Regions from separate parts of the Streptomyces sp. NPDC016562 genome, predicted to be linked through region 1. Evidence: predicted binding sites of a transcription regulator. Region 1 holds the regulator's gene; the other holds the start of a gene.
What was found. The regulator HspR, encoded in region 1, represses chaperone genes until heat shock. The targets are predictions, from matches to a motif close to TTGAGNNNNNNNNNCTCAA.
Positions count from the first base shown of each region.

Region 2: a site for HspR is predicted at 1,813-1,831, ahead of lon (endopeptidase La). Genes of this name have one in related genera too.

Region 1 covers NZ_JBIBRZ010000004.1:222,461-231,020, reverse strand. The annotation lists gene dnaK (molecular chaperone DnaK) at 1-214, shown strand, start outside; gene grpE (nucleotide exchange factor GrpE) at 214-891, shown strand; gene dnaJ (molecular chaperone DnaJ) at 931-2,109, shown strand; gene ACF059_RS19500 (heat shock protein transcriptional repressor HspR) at 2,112-2,579, shown strand; gene ACF059_RS19495 (helix-turn-helix transcriptional regulator) at 2,651-3,709, opposite strand; gene ACF059_RS19490 ((2Fe-2S)-binding protein) at 4,096-4,377, shown strand; gene ACF059_RS19485 (TIGR03618 family F420-dependent PPOX class oxidoreductase) at 4,512-4,925, opposite strand; gene clpB (ATP-dependent chaperone ClpB) at 5,062-7,662, shown strand; gene ACF059_RS19475 (YbjN domain-containing protein) at 7,877-8,419, shown strand; gene ACF059_RS19470 (hypothetical protein) at 8,423-8,560, opposite strand, start outside.
Region 2 covers NZ_JBIBRZ010000001.1:407,442-416,001, forward strand. The annotation lists gene lon (endopeptidase La) at 1-1,790, opposite strand, end outside; gene ACF059_RS01845 (hypothetical protein) at 2,004-2,309, shown strand; gene ACF059_RS01850 (sulfurtransferase) at 2,346-3,203, opposite strand; gene ACF059_RS01855 (hypothetical protein) at 3,676-5,058, opposite strand; gene ACF059_RS01860 (hypothetical protein) at 5,095-5,670, shown strand; gene ACF059_RS01865 (response regulator transcription factor) at 5,837-6,577, shown strand; gene ACF059_RS01870 (ATP-binding protein) at 6,574-7,737, shown strand; gene ACF059_RS01875 (multifunctional oxoglutarate decarboxylase/oxoglutarate dehydrogenase thiamine pyrophosphate-binding subunit/dihydrolipoyllysine-residue succinyltransferase subunit) at 7,997-8,560, shown strand, end outside.

The DNA.
Region 1 (8,560 bases):
GACGCTCAAGGGCGAGGACACGGCCGAGATCCGCACCGCGACCGAGAAGCTCGCCGCGGTCAGCCAGAAGCTCGGCCAGGCCATCTACGCCGACGCCCAGGCCGCTCAGGGCGCCGCCGGCGGCGCCGGTGACGCGGGCCAGGCCAAGGCCGACGACGACGTCGTCGACGCCGAGATCGTCGACGACGAGAAGCCGAAGGGTGGCGCTGCCTGATGTCGGAGGAGACCCCGGGCTTCGAGGAGAAGCCCGACGTCCCCGCCGACGCCGCTCAGGACGACGCCGAGCCGAAGGCCGCCGACTCCGCCGACACGGCGGAGGGGGCGGCCCCGGCCGGGGACACCGCACAGGACACGGCCCTGCTGGCGCAGCTGGACCAGGCCCGTACGGCGCTCTCGGAGCGCACCGCGGACCTCCAGCGGCTCCAGGCGGAGTACCAGAACTACCGCCGCCGGGTGGAGCGGGACCGGATCACCGTCAAGGAGATCGCGGTCGCGTCCCTCCTGACGGAGCTGCTCCCGACCCTGGACGACATCGGCCGGGCGCGGGATCACGGCGAGCTGGTCGGCGGCTTCAAGTCGGTGGCCGAATCGCTGGAGACGGTCGCCGCCAAGATGGGCCTGCAGCAGTTCGGCAAGGAGGGCGAGCCCTTCGACCCGACGATCCACGAGGCGCTGATGCACTCGTACGCGCCGGACGTCACCGAGACGACCTGCGTGGCGATCCTGCAGCCGGGGTACCGAATCGGCGAGCGTACGATCCGTCCCGCACGGGTCGCGGTGGCCGAGCCCCAGCCGGGCGCGGCCCCCAAGTCCGCAGGCTCCGACCCGGCGGCCGCGGAAGGCGAAGCGCCGTCGTCGTCGGAGGACGCGGATGCCCCCGACAAGGGCTGACGCACCACACGTAGAGGCACGAGAGGAGGGACACCGGGGATGAGCACGAAGGACTTCGTCGAGAAGGACTACTACAAGGTCCTCGGTGTCCCGAAGGACGCCACCGAGGCCGAGATCAAGAAGGCGTACCGGAAGCTCGCACGCGAGTTCCACCCGGACGCCAACAAGGGCGACGCCTCGGCCGAGGAGCGCTTCAAGGAGATCTCCGAGGCGAACGACATCCTCGGCGACGCGAAGAAGCGCAAGGAGTACGACGAGGCGCGCGCCCTGTTCGGCAACGGCGGCTTCCGCCCGGGGCCGGGCGGGGGCGGCGGCTCGTTCAACTTCGACCTGGGTGACCTCTTCGGGGGCCAGCCGGGCGGCCAGGCCGGCGGTTTCGGCGGCGGTCTGGGCGACGTCTTCGGCGGCCTCTTCAACCGCGGCGCCGGCCCCGGTGCGGGCACCCGCACCCAGCCGCGCCGCGGGCAGGACATCGAGTCCGAGGTCACCCTCTCCTTCACGGAGGCGGTGGACGGGGCCACGGTCCCGCTGCGGATGTCCTCCCAGGCGCCCTGCAAGGCCTGTTCGGGCACCGGCGACAAGAACGGCACCCCCCGGGTGTGCCCGACCTGCGTCGGCACCGGCCAGGTCTCGCGGGGCAGCGGCGGCGGCTTCTCGCTGACCGACCCGTGCGCGGACTGCAAGGGCCGCGGCCTGATCGCGGAGAACCCGTGCGAGGTCTGCAAGGGCAGCGGGCGCGCCCGCAGCTCGCGCACCATGCAGGTCCGGATCCCGGCGGGCGTCTCCGACGGCCAGCGGATCCGGCTGCGCGGCAAGGGCGCGCCGGGCGAGCGCGGCGGTCACGCCGGTGACCTCTACGTCGTCGTGCACGTCGGCACCCACCCGGTGTTCGGCCGCAAGGACGACAACCTGACGGTGACCGTGCCGGTGACGTTCACGGAGGCGGCGCTGGGCGCCGACATCAAGGTCCCGACCCTCAACGGCCCCTCGGTGACGCTGAAGCTGCCCCCGGGCACGCCCAACGGCCGCACCATGCGGGCCCGCGGCAAGGGCGCGGTCCGCAAGGACGGCACCCGCGGCGACCTGCTGGTCACGGTGGAGGTCGAGGTCCCGACCGAGCTGTCGGACAAGGCCCGCGACGCGCTGGAGATGTACCGAGAGGCGACGGAGTCGCACGACCCGCGCTCCGCCCTGTTCGAGTCCGCGAAGGGAGCATGAGCATGGACGGCCGCCGACGAACCTCCCGCTTGGGGAATGGGTACCAGCTCACCGACGAGACCCCGGTCTACGTGATCTCGGTGGCCGCCCAGCTCTCGGGCCTGCACCCGCAGACCCTCCGCCAGTACGACCGTCTCGGCCTGGTCTCCCCGGACCGTACGGCCGGGCGCGGCCGGCGCTATTCGGCCCGTGACATCGAGCTGCTCCGTACGGTGCAGGCGCTGTCCCAGGACGAGGGGATCAACCTGGCGGGCATCAAGCGGATCATCGAGCTGGAGAACCAGGTCGCCGCGCTCCAGCAGCGCGTGGCCGAGCTCTCCGCCGCGGTGGACGGTGCGGCGGCCACGCTGCGGGCCCGCGAGGCCCAGGTGCACGCCTCGTACCGGCGCGACCTGGTCCCGTACCAGCCTCCGCAGCCGGGCAGTGCCCTCGTCGTGTGGCGGCCGAGCCCCAAGCGGCCGATGGACTGACGCAGGACGCGCGCCGGTGTTCGTGTCCACCCTCAGGCTCCGCCCCTCCCAGGGCGGGGCCTGAGGCGTTTCTAGAGGCCTTCCGGGTCCAGGTCCTCGGGGTCGCAGGGCTGCCCCGGGTCGCAGGGCCGGGTGAGGATGCCCGACTGGGCGATGAGGTAGCCGAGCTGGGCGCGGCTGCCGCTGCCGAGGGTGGTGGCCAGTTTGGCGATGTGGGCGCGGCAGGTGCGCACGTTCATGCCGAGGCGGCGGGCGATGGCCTCGTCGACGTGGCCCTCGATGAGCAGCTGGGCGATGCTGCGCTGCACGCCGGAGATCCCGCCGGGGGTGCGCCGGTAGGTGACTTCCTGCTGGAGGGGCACGGCGCGGTGCCACAGCTGCTCGAACACCTTGATGAGGTAGTCGACCAGGCCGGGGTGGCGCAGTTCCAGGGCGACCCGCCGGTCGTCGCTCACCGGGATGAAGGCCACCGTGCGGTCGAAGATGATCAGGCGCTCTATCAGTTCTTCGAGCGTGCGGATCTCCACCTTGCCCGTGGAGATCCGGTCCACGTAGGCGAGCGTGCCCTGGCTGTGCCGCGCGGTGTGCTGGTAGAGGGTCCGTATGCTGACCCCGCGGTCGATCAGCGGCTGGTCGCGCTCCAGGGCCTGCGTGAGGGCCTCGGAGGGCCGTGCGCCGCCCGGCTGGACGGTGAGCACCTCGGTGTGGCATTCGGCCGTCGCGAGGTTCAGCGCGGCGTTGATCCGCTCGAAGCCCTCCAGCACCGTGATGGCGTGGGTGTTGGCCGGGCTCTGTGCGCTGATGGCCAGGAAAGGCTCGAAAGTGTCGGTGAGATCTACAGCGCTGCGTCGGCGGTCCTGGATCTCACGTTCAATCGGATGGAGCCGTTGAGCCAGAGCGACGGACGGGGGAACCGGGCGGAGCTGGTTCGCGTCATCCGGGTCGGGCTGCAGAAGGGCGAATTCAAGCAGGCAGGGGGCGTTCTGGATCTCGCTCCGGGCGATCCGGCCGGTGCTCAGCGCAGTGGCGTACAGCCGTGTTCCCTCACCGCACATGGACGTGACGGGGTGAGGATGTGTCGGCTTCGTCCCGTTTCGCGTCAAATCTCCACCCCCCAGGGTCCTGAACATGCAAGAACATGATGCATCGTCCCTGTGGCATTGACGTGCCTGAATGAGCCATCGTCTGACACGCGGGGGAGAGGATTCCATCAAGTGAGGACGAAGCCGACCATGTTCAAGAGAATGCTTCGCTCGGTGCTTGCCATAGGTTTCTCCGCCGTTGCGGTTTTTGGGGCAGTCAGCGCCGTCGAAAGTGACGCGGGGAGCGCTAGGGGCGGTCAGGGCACGACCCTGACGAGCACCGAGTTCGACACCGGCTGGACCACGGCGCCCGCGGGCAAGTACGCGGACACCGGCTGGACCAGCGGCCAGCTGGGCGGTGCCGATACAGGGTGGACCGACGCACCTGTGACGGTGTCCGCGTGACCCCCGACGACCGCGGCTTCCGCCGCGAGATGGCCTCCGCCTACCGCTCGGGGTGGCAGTTCATCGATCTCGCCACGGCCATCCCCCACCCTGGCGATTCGTTGATGGTCACCCTGTTCGGCCAACCGATCGTCATCGTGCGCGAGGAGGACGAGGACGTACGTGCCTACCGGTGCCTGCGCCGCCCGCGGGGCGCGCCGCAGCCCGTCCGCTGCGAGGTGCGCTACGGAATGGTCTTCGTCAATCTCGATCAGCGGGACCACCAGCTGTTCGAACCCGATATCACCACCGCCACCCCCCGCAGTGCCTGAAGCGATTCCCCCGTCGTCCCAGATCGCTCAGGCGCTACCCCCACACAACGGCGCCATCGTGGACCTGACCACGATGGCGCCGTTGTGATGTCCGCGTCCAGGTGTCGAACCGGACAAGATGAAGGCTCAACGGCTCACGCGCGCCCCATGGCCCGGTCCAGGGTGATCTCCATGACGACCCGGTCCGGATTGGGCGACGGCGTGCGCCCGTAGCGCTGCGCGTAGCGCGCCACCGCGTCGGCGACCGACGCCTCGTCCGTACGGATCACCGCGCGCCCCTCCAGCGTCGCCCAGCGGCGCCCCTCCATCTGGCACACCGCCACCCGCGCGCCCCCCGGCTGCGCCGCCTGGGCCGCCAGGATGTTGCGGACCTTCTTGCTGTGCTTGTTGCTGATCACCCGGGCCAGGCCGGCCTGCGGGTCGTACGTCACGCCCACCGGCACCACGTGGGGCGTGCCGTCCGGGCGCGGGGTGGTCAGCGTGCAGACGTGCCGCTCCTGCCAGAAGGCGAGGTACTCGGGCGTCGGGTTGAGTACGTCATGGGACATGGCCGAAGCGTACGTCTCCCTCGTACCCTCCCCAGTCTTGAGTGGAATAGACTCAACTTTGCAGACGCTGTTTCTGTCAGACTCAGTCGTGACTCCGTCGTAGTGAAGTCGCACCCTTTGGAGAGGAGAAAACGCCGTGGACGCCGAGCTGACCAACAAGAGCCGGGACGCGCTGAACGCGGCCACGAGCAGGGCCGTCAAGGACGGCCACGCCGACCTGACCCCCGCCCACCTGCTGCTGGCCCTGCTCGCGGGCGAGGACAACGAGAACGTCATCGACCTGCTGGTGGCCTCCGACGCCGACCAGGCCGCCGTCCGCGCCGGCGCCGAGCGGCTGCTCGCCGCCCTGCCCAGCGTCACGGGCTCCACGGTCGCGCCCCCGCAGCCCACCCGGGAGCTGCTCGCCGTCCTCGCCGAGGCCGACGAGCGGGCCGGCAAGCTCGGGGACGAGTACCTCTCCACCGAACACCTGCTCATCGCCATCGCCGCCAAGGGCGGCCCGGCCGGTGAGGTCCTTTCCGCCCAGGGCGCGACGGCGAAGAAGCTGCTGGCCGCATTCGAGAACGCACGAGGAGGACGGCGGGTGACCTCCCCCGACCCCGAGGGCCAGTACAAGGCCCTGGAGAAGTTCGGCACCGATTTCACGGCGGCGGCGCGCGAGGGCAAGCTCGACCCGGTCATCGGCCGCGACCACGAGATCCGGCGCGTCGTCCAGGTGCTCTCGCGCCGCACCAAGAACAACCCGGTGCTCATCGGCGAGCCCGGCGTCGGCAAGACGGCCGTCGTCGAGGGCCTGGCCCAGCGCATCGTCAAGGGCGACGTCCCGGAGTCCCTGAAGAACAAGCGGCTCGTCTCCCTGGACCTCGGCGCCATGGTCGCGGGCGCCAAGTACCGCGGTGAGTTCGAGGAGCGGCTGAAGACCGTCCTCGCCGAGATCAAGTCCAGCGACGGCCAGATCATCACCTTCATCGACGAGCTGCACACCGTCGTCGGCGCGGGCGCCGGCGGCGATTCGGCCATGGACGCGGGCAACATGCTCAAGCCCATGCTGGCCCGCGGCGAGCTGCGCATGGTCGGCGCGACCACCCTCGACGAGTACCGGGAGCGGATCGAGAAGGACCCGGCGCTGGAGCGCCGCTTCCAGCAGGTGCTGGTGGCGGAGCCGAGCGTCGAGGACACCATCGCGATCCTGCGCGGGCTCAAGGGCCGCTACGAGGCCCACCACAAGGTCGTCATCAACGACAGCGCGCTGGTCGCCGCGGCGACCCTCTCCGACCGGTACATCACCTCCCGCTTCCTGCCCGACAAGGCCATCGACCTCGTCGACGAGGCCGCGTCCCGTCTCCGCATGGAGATCGACTCCTCGCCGCTGGAGATCGACGAGCTCCAGCGCGCGGTGGACCGGCTGCGGATGGAGGAGCTGGCGCTGAAGAACGAGTCCGACCCGGCCTCGCTCGAACGCCTCGACAAGATCCGCAAGGACCTCGCGGACAAGGAGGAGGAGCTGCGGGGCCTGACCGCCCGCTGGGAGAAGGAGAAGCAGTCCCTCAACCGCGTCGGCGAGCTCAAGGAGCGCCTCGACGACCTGCGCGGGCAGGCGGAGCGCGCCCAGCGCGACGGCGACTTCGACTCCGCCTCCAAGCTGCTCTACGGGGAGATCCCGGCCCTGGAACGCGAGCTGGCGGAGGCCACCGAGGCCGAGGCCGAGGCGTCCAAGGCCGGAGCGGTCAAGGACAGCATGGTCAAGGACGAGGTCGGCCCCGACGACATCGCGGACGTGGTGGGCGCCTGGACCGGCATCCCGGCCGGCCGCCTGCTCGAAGGGGAGACCCAGAAGCTGCTGCGCATGGAGGACGAGCTGGGCCGCCGTCTGATCGGCCAGAGCGAGGCCGTACGGGCCGTCTCCGACGCCGTACGGCGCACCCGCGCCGGAATCGCCGACCCCGACCGCCCCACCGGCTCCTTCCTCTTCCTGGGCCCCACGGGCGTGGGCAAGACGGAGCTGGCCAAGGCCCTCGCCGACTTCCTCTTCGACGACGAGCGGGCCATGGTCCGCATCGACATGTCGGAGTACGGCGAGAAGCACAGCGTGGCCCGCCTGGTCGGCGCCCCGCCCGGCTACGTCGGCTACGAGGAGGGCGGCCAGCTGACCGAGGCGGTGCGCAGGCGCCCGTACTCCGTCATCCTGCTGGACGAGGTCGAGAAGGCCCACCCCGAGGTCTTCGACGTCCTGCTCCAGGTCCTGGACGACGGCCGCCTCACGGACGGCCAGGGCCGCACGGTGGACTTCCGCAACACCATCCTGGTCCTGACCTCGAACCTGGGCAGCCAGTTCCTGATCAACCCGTCCACCCCGGCGGAGGAGAAGAAGCGGCAGGTGCTGGAGGTGGTCCGGGCGAGCTTCAAGCCGGAGTTCCTCAACCGGCTGGACGACACCGTGGTCTTCTCCGCGCTGGGCGAGGACGAGCTGGCGCGCATCGCCCGGCTCCAGATCGGCCGCCTCGCCAAGCGGCTGGCCGACCGGCGCCTGACCCTGGACGTCACCCCGGAGGCCCTGGCCTGGCTGGCCGACAAGGGCAACGACCCGGCGTACGGAGCCCGGCCCCTGCGCCGCCTGATCCAGACGGCGATCGGCGACCGCCTCGCCAAGGAGATCCTCTCCGGCGAGGTCAGGGACGGGGACACCGTCCGCGTGGACGTGGCCGGCGAGGACCTCCTGGTCGGCAAGGCCCCGTAACGCGGGCGCCCGGCCGGGAGCCGAGGCCGTCAGGCGGCCTCCCGGCCGGGGCGGCCCGCCCTGCGGGCGCGGCCCCGGCGGCCTCGAACGCTCCCATGTCCCCCTTTGCCGGGCGCACCCCCTGTCCGCCCGTGGCGGATCGCGGCCGTCGGGGTGGACACGGGGTGGGCGGGATGGGGGAGGATGAAGGTATCCGCACGAAGGGAAGTACACGGTGAGCATCGACCCGGCCTCGATTCCGAACTTCGGAGGGCAGCAGCCCGATCCGCAGGCCACAGGACCGGCGGGCCCCGTCGTCCCCGACCAGGATCTGGTCAAGCAGCTGCTGGAGCAGATGGAGCTCAAGTACGTCGTCGACGACGAGGGTGACCTCGCGGCGCCGTGGGAGGACTTCCGCACCTACTTCATGTTCCGCGGCGAAGACGAGCAGCAGGTCTTCTCCGTGCGGACCTTCTACGACCGCCCGCACAAGATCGACGAGAAGCCGCAGCTCCTGGAGTCGATCGACGACTGGAACCGCCGCACCCTGTGGCCGAAGGTCTACAGCCACACCCACGACGACGGCTCGGTCCGCCTGATCGGCGAGGCGCAGATGCTGATCGGCACCGGCGTCAACCTGGAGCACTTCGTGTCCTCCACGGTCAGCTGGGTCCGCGCCTCCATCGAGTTCGACAAGTGGCTCGTGGAGCAGCTCGGCCTGGAGAAGGAGATCGACTCCACCGAGGGCGACGACGAGGGCAACGGCGACGGCAACTAGCCGTCACAGCGGTACGCGGGCCACCAGCAGCAGGTAGAGCCCGTAGCCGTAACCGAGCCCGGCCACCACCGCGGTCACCACGACCGCGGTGCGCGGCCGGGCTCGCGCCATGACGGCGGCCAGCGGCAGGAGCAGCGGGAA
Region 2 (8,560 bases), on a different contig from region 1:
GCGGACTCCGGGACGTGGTGGGGCCGCCCGATGAGGCCGCGCAGGTCGTCGGCTCCGATGCTGAAGGGCAGTTCCCGCTCGCCGAGCTCGTGCTGCGCGGCCACCTTGCGCAGCAGGCGCGCGAGGGACCGTTCCAGGGTGCGCACGCCCGCCTCGCGGGTGTACTCCCCGGCCAGCTTGCGCAGGGCGGCCTCCTCCAGGACCACCTCGTCGGAGCCGAGGCCGGCGCGTTCCAGCTGGCGCGGCAGCAGGTGGTCGCGTGCGATGACCACCTTCTCGTCCTCGGTGTAGCCGTCGAGGCGGACGAGCTCCATCCGGTCGGCCAGTGCCTCCGGGATGGCCTCCAGGACGTTGGCCGTGGCCAGGAAGACGACGTCGCTCAGGTCGAGTTCGACCTCCAGGTAGTGGTCGCGGAAGGTGTGGTTCTGCGCGGGGTCCAGGACCTCCAGCAGGGCGGCCGCCGGGTCGCCGCGGAAGTCGGAGCCCACCTTGTCGATCTCGTCGAGGAGGACGACGGGGTTCATCGACCCGGCCTCCTTGATGGCCCGGACGATCCGGCCGGGCAGCGCGCCGACGTAGGTGCGCCGGTGGCCGCGGATCTCGGCCTCGTCGCGTACGCCGCCGAGCGCGACCCGGACGAACTTGCGGCCCATGGCGTGGGCCACGGACTCCCCGAGGGAGGTCTTGCCGACGCCGGGCGGGCCGACGAGTGCGAGGACGGCGCCGCCGCGGCGCCCGCCGATGACGCCGAGGCCGCGCTCGCCGCGCCGCTTGCGGACGGCGAGGTACTCGGTGATGCGGTCCTTCACGTCGCCGAGCCCGGCGTGCTCGGCGTCGAGGATCGCCCTGGCGCCCTGGATGTCGTACTGGTCCTGCGTGCGCTCGTTCCAGGGCAGTTCGAGCACGGTGTCCAGCCAGGTGCGGATCCAGGAGCCCTCCGGGCTCTGGTCACTGGCCCGGTCCAGCTTCTCGACCTCCTTGAGCGCGGCCTCCCGCACCTTCTCGGGGAGGTCGGCGGCCTCGACGCGGGCCCGGTAGTCGTCGGACTCCTCGCCCTCCTTCTCCCCGCCCAGCTCGCGCAGTTCCTTGCGTACGGCTTCCAGCTGGCGGCGGAGCAGGAACTCCCGCTGCTGCTTGTCGACGCCGTCCTGCACGTCCTTGGCGATGGACTCGGCGACGTCCTGCTCGGCGAGGTGCTCGCTGAGCCACTTGACGGCGAGGCGGAGGCGGGCGACCGGGTCGGCCGTCTCCAGCAGCTCGACCTTCTGGGCCACGGTGAGGAACGGCGAGTATCCGGAGTTGTCCGCGAGGGCGGAGACCCCGTCGATCTGCTGGACCCGGTCGACGACCTGCCAGGCGCCGCGCTTCTTGAGCCAGCTGGTGGCGAGCGCCTTGTACTCCTTGACGAGCTCGGCCACCACGCCGGGCAGCGGGTCGGGGACCTGCTCCTCCACGGTCTCGCCCTCGACCCAGAGCGCGGCGCCCGGCCCGGTGGTCCCGGCGCCGATGCGGACCCGCCCGCGGCCGCGGATGAGCGCGCCGGGGTCCCCGTCGGAGAGCCGCCCCACCTGCTCGACCGTCCCGAGCACCCCGGTCCCGGCGTACTTCCCGTCGACGCGCGGCACGAGCAGCACGCGGGGCTTGCCCTGTCCGGCCGCGGCCTGCGCGGCCTCGACGGCCGCGCGCACCTCGGCGTCGGAGAGGTCCAGCGGAACGACCATGCCGGGCAGCACGACCTCGTCGTCGAGTGGCAACACGGGCAGGGTGAGCGGTACGGACGTCGAAGCCATGATCTTCCCTCCGGCAGTGAAGTTGAGCTATGCCGACTCAATGCTCATGCGTCACCCAATGTTCCCCAACGCGCGTTCGCCGGCGGCGAACAGCTGCCTCCGTCGGCACGGATGGGCGACCCGGAGTGCCGGGGTGGGGGTGGCGGCTTAGCGTCGGCGGCGAAGCCCGTGTGCCATCCGCCTACCGCGCCGCAGGCGCTCGAAGGGATCTCCATGGCAGTCGTGATGACCTTTTCCTGGCCCGAAATCACACCGGACGTCTACGACACGGTCCGTGAACGGGTGCGGTGGGAACAGGACGCTCCGGACGGCTGCGTCCTGCACGCCGCGTGGTTCGTCGACGGCGGCCTCAACGTGATGGACATCTGGGAGTCCGAGGAGCACTTCAGCCGGTTCATCGCCGCCCGGGTGGCCCCCGTGCTCAAGGGTGAACTGGGCGTGCAGAGCGATCCCGATCCGAAGTTCTTCCCCTTGCACAGGCGCTTCGTCGCCCCGGGCGTCAGCGGCGGCGGGGCATAAGGGACCTCACGACCGGCCCGACGGCCGGGAGCGCTCTCACCCGGTGGTCACGGGGAGCGCCGACGGCGTGCCCCACTCGCTCCAGGAGCCGTCGTACACCGCCAGGTCGCGGTAGCCGGCGAGGTCGGCGGCGAGGGCGAGCACGCAGGCGGTCACGCCGGACCCGCAGCTGAAGTAGAGCCGCTGCCGCTCTCCGGCCACCGCCTCGACGGCCGCGCGGAGTTCGGCGGCCGGGCGCATCAGGCCGCCGGGCCGCTGGAGCTCGCCGAAGGGGAGGTTGACCGCGCCGGGCATGTGGCCGCCGCGCAGACCGGGGCGGGGTTCGGGGGCGGTGCCGGCGAAGCGTTCGCGGGTGCGGGCGTCGAGGACCGCCGCGTCCGGGTCGGCCAGGGCGTCGGTGACGGCGGCGCTGTCGACCAGCAGCCCGGGGCGGGGCCGGGCGGTGAAGGAGCCGCGCGGGCCCTCGTACGCGGGACCGGTCGCCTCGACGGGCAGCCCGGCGGCGGTCCAGGCGGGCAGCCCGCCGTCGAGGACGGCCGCGCGGTCGAAGCCCATGGCGCGCAGCATCCACCAGGCGCGGGCGCTGGAGTAGACGCCGGCGCCGTCGTAGACGACGACGGTGTCGGAGTCGTCGAGCCCGAGGGCGCGCACCGCCTCGGTGAACGCGGCGGCGCCGGGCATGGTGTGCGGAGCGGGCGCGTCGTGGTCGGACAGGGCGCCGTCGAGGTCGAACGGCCGCGCGCCGGGTATGCGCCGGCCGGCGCCGCGGTGGGCCCCGACGGAGGCGTCGAAGAGCACCAGCCCGGGCGCCCCGAGCCGCGCGGCCAGCCACTCGGCCCCGACGAGCGGTCCGGGCACGGTCAGCGGGGTCGCGGCCTTCTGCGGCATGGTCATTCGGCACCTCCGTGTGAGCGATGTGGACCATGCCATCCTCCGCTGCACTCCACCCCAACCCGCCCCCACCCGCCCGGACTCGGCCTCGCGGCGTGCGAACGGGGCCCGGGGCGAAGCCTGAACGAGGCCCCGGCCGAACCCGGCTGCGGGCCCGGCCCGGGCCACGGGCGGAGCCCAGTACCGGCCGGGCCCGGCTGCGGGCCCATCACGGGACCCTGGCCAGCCCGGGCCACGGGCCCAGCCCGGTTTCGGGCCCGGCCCGGGCTACAGGCAGAGCCCAGGCCGCGGGCGGAGCCCAGTGCCGGCCGGAGCCGGGTGGCCCGGGGGCTTCGCCCCCAGAGCCCGCGGCACGCACGCCGGGCCGGACCGGATCGGGGCCGCGTCGGCCGGCCCGGCCGCAGGGGTCAGCGCGGGCAAAGCCGCAGGCGTCGCCGCAGGCGGGCCGCCACACCCGCACGGCACGCCGCAGGCGCTAGCCGCACGCGCCCCTCGGGGCGTAGACCGCCACGCGGGCGCCGTGGAGCTTGGTGATGGAGCAGAGGTCGAAGCGGGCCGCGAGGGTGTCGCGTTTGACCGCCTCCTGGGGGTACGGGTCCAGGGGCTGTCCGGGCGGGTCCAGCAGGGCGATGACGCGGGGGGCCGTGAGCAGGGCCGCGCGGATGCGGTCCGGGGGGAGTTCGGTGCCCTGGAGGCTGTGCGAAGCCGCCGGGGTGCGGTCCAGGGCCACGTCGCGCAGCGGCTCGTACGCCCCCGGCGAGGACAGCAGCCACTCGCGCCGCCGCGACGGCATGAACACCACCGCGTCCCCCGGCCCGGCCCGTTCCCGCACGGCGGCGGCCACCGCGAGGACGTCGTCCTTGCGGCTCTCGGGCGTACGCAGCCACACCGACCAGAAGCCGAACGGCACCAGCAGGGCCCCGGCCAGCAGCCACGGCCACCACCCGCGGGCCTGCGCCAGCCGGGCCCCGGCCAGCAGGGCGAGCCCGGCCAGCGCGTAGAGCACGTACCGGTCGACGTACCAGGGGTGGACCAGCGAGATCACCATCAGCAGCCCGGGCGGCAGCAGGGCGAGCGGCAGCGCCACCCGTACGAGCTCCCCGCACGCGCCGCGGGCGAGCAGCAGCACGGCCGCCGCGAGCACCGCGTACGCCGCCCAGTCCTGCCCGCTGGGCCGCCCGAGCCAGCCGAGCTGCTGCTCGGCCTGCCGCGCGCTCGCCACGGCCAGCGGCAGCAGCAGCGCCACGACGGCCGCGGCGCTCCACCGCCAGCCGCGCGAGCGCCAGGCGGTGAAACCGTGGGCGAGCAGGGCCAGCACGGCGAACTCGTGCAGCCAGCAGCCGAGCAGCAGGACCACCGCGTACGCCGCCCAGCGCTCGCGCAGCATCAGATACGTCGACCAGACCACCGCGGCGGCGACCAGGGCGTACGAGCGCCCCTCCTGCGCGTACATCTGTACCGGCGGGAGCAGCGCGTACGCCGAGCCGGCGAGCAGCGCCGCCCGCTCCCCCGCGAGCCGGTGGGCGACGGCGGCCACCCCGGCGGCCGCGAGGGCGGTGGCGGCGACGGAGGGCAGTCGCAGGGCCCACAGGCCGCCGTCCCAGGTCTGGAAGACGGCGTGCATGAGCAGGTAGTACAGCCCGTGGACCGCGTCCACCTGGCCCAGCAGCTCCCAGATCCCGCCGAGCGGCCGGTGGGCCACCTGCCAGGTGACGGACTCGTCGCGCCACATGCTGGCGCCCCGCTCCAGACCCCAGAGGCCGAGGACCGCGGCGAGCAGCGGCGGGAGCAGTCGCCAGGGGGCGATCCGGCTGATGTCGGCCTCCGGTAGCTGTCGGAACGGGTGTGCGCACTCCATACTCGGGGTTGGACCCCAGTGCCTGCGGAGGTGGGTGTGCGCGCGTTCCGGTCGGTGGCGGCGGTTCTCCTGCTGCTGCTCGGTGCGCTCCTGGTGGCCGGATGCGGGCCGAGTGGTTCCGGGAGCGGCGACGGCGCGCCCCCGAAGGCAACCCCGCAGGCGCCCTCGCACGCGCCCCCGAACACCTCCACCGCGACGGGTCCGAGCACGGCCCCCGCCCCCGGCGCGAGCCCGTCGGCCGAGCCGCTCCCCGACCCCTCCGCGACCCTGGTCCGCGTCACCCGCAGCGGCGGCTTCGCCGGCCAGACCCACACGCTCGTCGTCAAGGACGACGGCTCGTGGACCCGGCTGGACGCCAAGGCGGGCCCGCAGGGCACCGGAAAGCTGTCCGAGGCGGAGCTGGCGGCCCTGCGCACCGCCCTCCGGGAGGCGGACTTCGCCCGGCTGCCGCGGATCTCGACGGGCGGCCCGAAGATCTACGACGGGTTCTTCTACGCGTTCGCGCACGGCGGCTTCGAGGTGGCGGGTGACGAGGGGTCCCTGCCGCGGACCCTGACGAAGGTACTGGACGCGCTGCCGCCGTTCACGGCGCCTCAGGGCGCCTCCTCCTGACCCCGATGCGGCCTTGATTTAGCCCCGATTCCGCCCGGGACACCCGGTACATCCCCTTCCATTTGCAGAGGTCCCGCACATTTGCCGTGACTCCCACCCCACGTAGCCGCAGGCCGGTGCCTCCTCTACGCTGCACCCCATTCACGCGGGATCTTCAGGGGCGGAAATGGAACAGACGCACACCACTCACAACGGCGCCGCAGCGACACCCGGCGCCCAGCGGCGTGTGCTCGTCGTCGAGGACGACCACACCATCGCCGAGGCCATCGCGGCCCGCCTGCGCGCCGAGGGCTTCCAGGTGCAGACGGCCCCGGACGGCCCGGCCGCCGTGGCCGCGGCCGAGAGCTGGCTGCCCGAGCTGCTGGTCCTGGACGTCATGCTGCCCGGCTTCGACGGGCTGGAGGTCTGCCGCCGGGTCCAGGCGCAGCGGCCGGTCCCTGTGCTGATGCTCACAGCGCGGGACGACGAGACCGACCTGCTGGTCGGTCTCGGGGTCGGCGCGGACGACTACATGACGAAGCCGTTCTCGATGCGCGAGCTCGCCGCGCGGGTCCACGTCCTGCTGAGGCGGGTGGAGCGCGCGACGATCGCGGCGCACGCCCCGCGCGGGGCCACCCTGCGCCTGGGCGACCTGGAGATCGACCACGCGCAGCGCCGGGTCCGGGTGCAGGCCGAGGACGTGCACCTGACGCCGACCGAGTTCGACCTGCTGGTGTGCCTGGCCGGGACCCCCCGGGCGGTGCTCTCGCGGGAGCAGCTGCTGGCCGAGGTGTGGGACTGGGCCGACGCGTCCGGGACCCGTACGGTCGACAGCCACATCAAGGCCCTGCGCCGCAAGATCGGCGCGGAGCGGATCCGTACGGTCCACGGCGTCGGGTACGCCCTGGAGACCCCGGCCCAGGCATGAGCGGCCGGCCGGCGCGGCAGCCGCGGCAGAGGCAGGAGAAGCAACGGCAGCAGCGACAGCAGCGACAGCAGCAGATACAACGGCAGAGGCAGCGGTCCTCCGGGGGCCTGCGGCCCTTCTCGCCCTTCTCGATCAAGACCAAGCTGGGCATCCTCGTGGTGGTCTCGGTCTTCATCACGACGGGCCTGCTGCTGGTGGCCCTGCGCACCGACACCGAGCTGCGCTTCATCACGGTCTTCTCCGTGATCGCCTCGATGCTGATCACCCAGTTCGTGGCGCACAGCCTGACGGCGCCGCTGGACGACATGACGACGGTGGCCCGGGCGATCTCGCACGGTGACTACACCCGGCGGGTCCGGGAGGCGGGGCGCCGCGACGAGCTGGGCGACCTGGCCTCCACCATCAATCTGATGGCGGACGACCTGGAGGCGGTGGACCGCCACCGCAAGGAGCTGGTCGCCAACGTCTCGCACGAGCTGCGCACGCCGATCGCGGCGCTGCGGGCGGTGCTGGAGAACGTGGTGGACGGGGTCTCGGCCGCCGATCCCGAGACCATGCGGACGATGCTGAAGCAGACCGAGCGCCTGGGGCGGCTCGTGGAGACGCTGCTGGACCTGTCCCGCGTCGACAACGGGGTGGTCCCGCTGCGGGCGCGCCGCTTCGAGGTGTGGCCGTACCTCTCGGGCGTGCTGAAGGAGTCGGGACTGGCGGCGGCCGGCCGGCCGGGGCTGCTCTCCGGCTCGGGCGGGCACACCCGCAACGACGTGCACCTGCACCTGGACGTGTTCCCGTCCGAGCTGTGGGCGTACGCGGACGCCGAGCGGCTGCACCAGGTCGTGGCCAACCTGATCGACAACGCGGTCAAGCACAGCCCGCCCCACGGCCGGGTCACGGTCCGCGCCCGGGCCGGCGACGCGCCCGGGAGCCTGGCCCTGGAGGTCGTGGACGAGGGTCCCGGCATCCCCGAGGCGGAGCGTCACCGGGTCTTCGAGCGGTTCAACCGGGGCAGTGCGCGCGGGGGCGACGGCGGCACGGGGCTGGGGCTGGCGATCGCCCGGTGGGCGGTGGAACTGCACGGGGGCCGGATCGCAGTGGCCGAATCGTCACGCGGCTGCCGCATGCTCGTCACGCTTCCGGGCAGCTCGCAGGCGCCGTGTTGACGTAGGGTTCGAGTGGGAAGGACATGATCTCGGCCACACGTACCCGGGGTCCGTCAGGGGTGCGAAGCCAAGGGGGCCGCAACCTCGGTGCCCCCTACCCGAACCACACTTGTTTCCCGCCATTCCAGGTGGTGAAACCCGCCGTTCGATGTGACCTGCATGACGGATGTACCGCCCGGTCTGCATCTCGCGGTCCAGGAGGCGTAGCCTTTATTCCCGCTGTCCATACCTTGTGAAGCGGAAGAGGGCGGTTGCCGCCGTGTCGCCACAGTCCCCCAGTAACCCGAGCACCACGACCGAAGCAGGAGAAGGCGGGAAGAACCCCGCCTCAGGCTTCGGCGCGAATGAGTGGCTCGTCGACGAGATCTATCAGCAGTACCTCCAGGACCCGAACTCGGTCGACCGGGCCTGGTGGGACTTCTTCGCCGACTACAAGCCGGGGGGCGCTGTCGCTCCGGTGACGTCGGACGAGCCCCTGAAGTCCCCGACGACGGATGGCGCCTCCGCACAGGCCGCCACCCCCGTCGCCGCAGCCCCCCGGGCCGCCGACGCCGCCGCCACGGGGGCGGCGCGCGCCGCAGCCCCCTCGCCAGCCGCGCCCACGCCCGTGTCAGCTCCTGCCCCTGCTCCTGCCACCCCCTCTGGTGCCCCTGCTGTGACTGTCACCTCCCAGGCCCCGGCCGCCGCACCGGCCGCGCCCGCCCCCTCCTCCGCAGCCCCCAAGCAGGCCGCGCCCGCCACCGAGGCCCCCACGGGCCCCGAGCTGGTGACGCTCCGCGGCCCGGCTGCCGCCGTCGCCAAGAACATGAACGCCTCCCTGGAG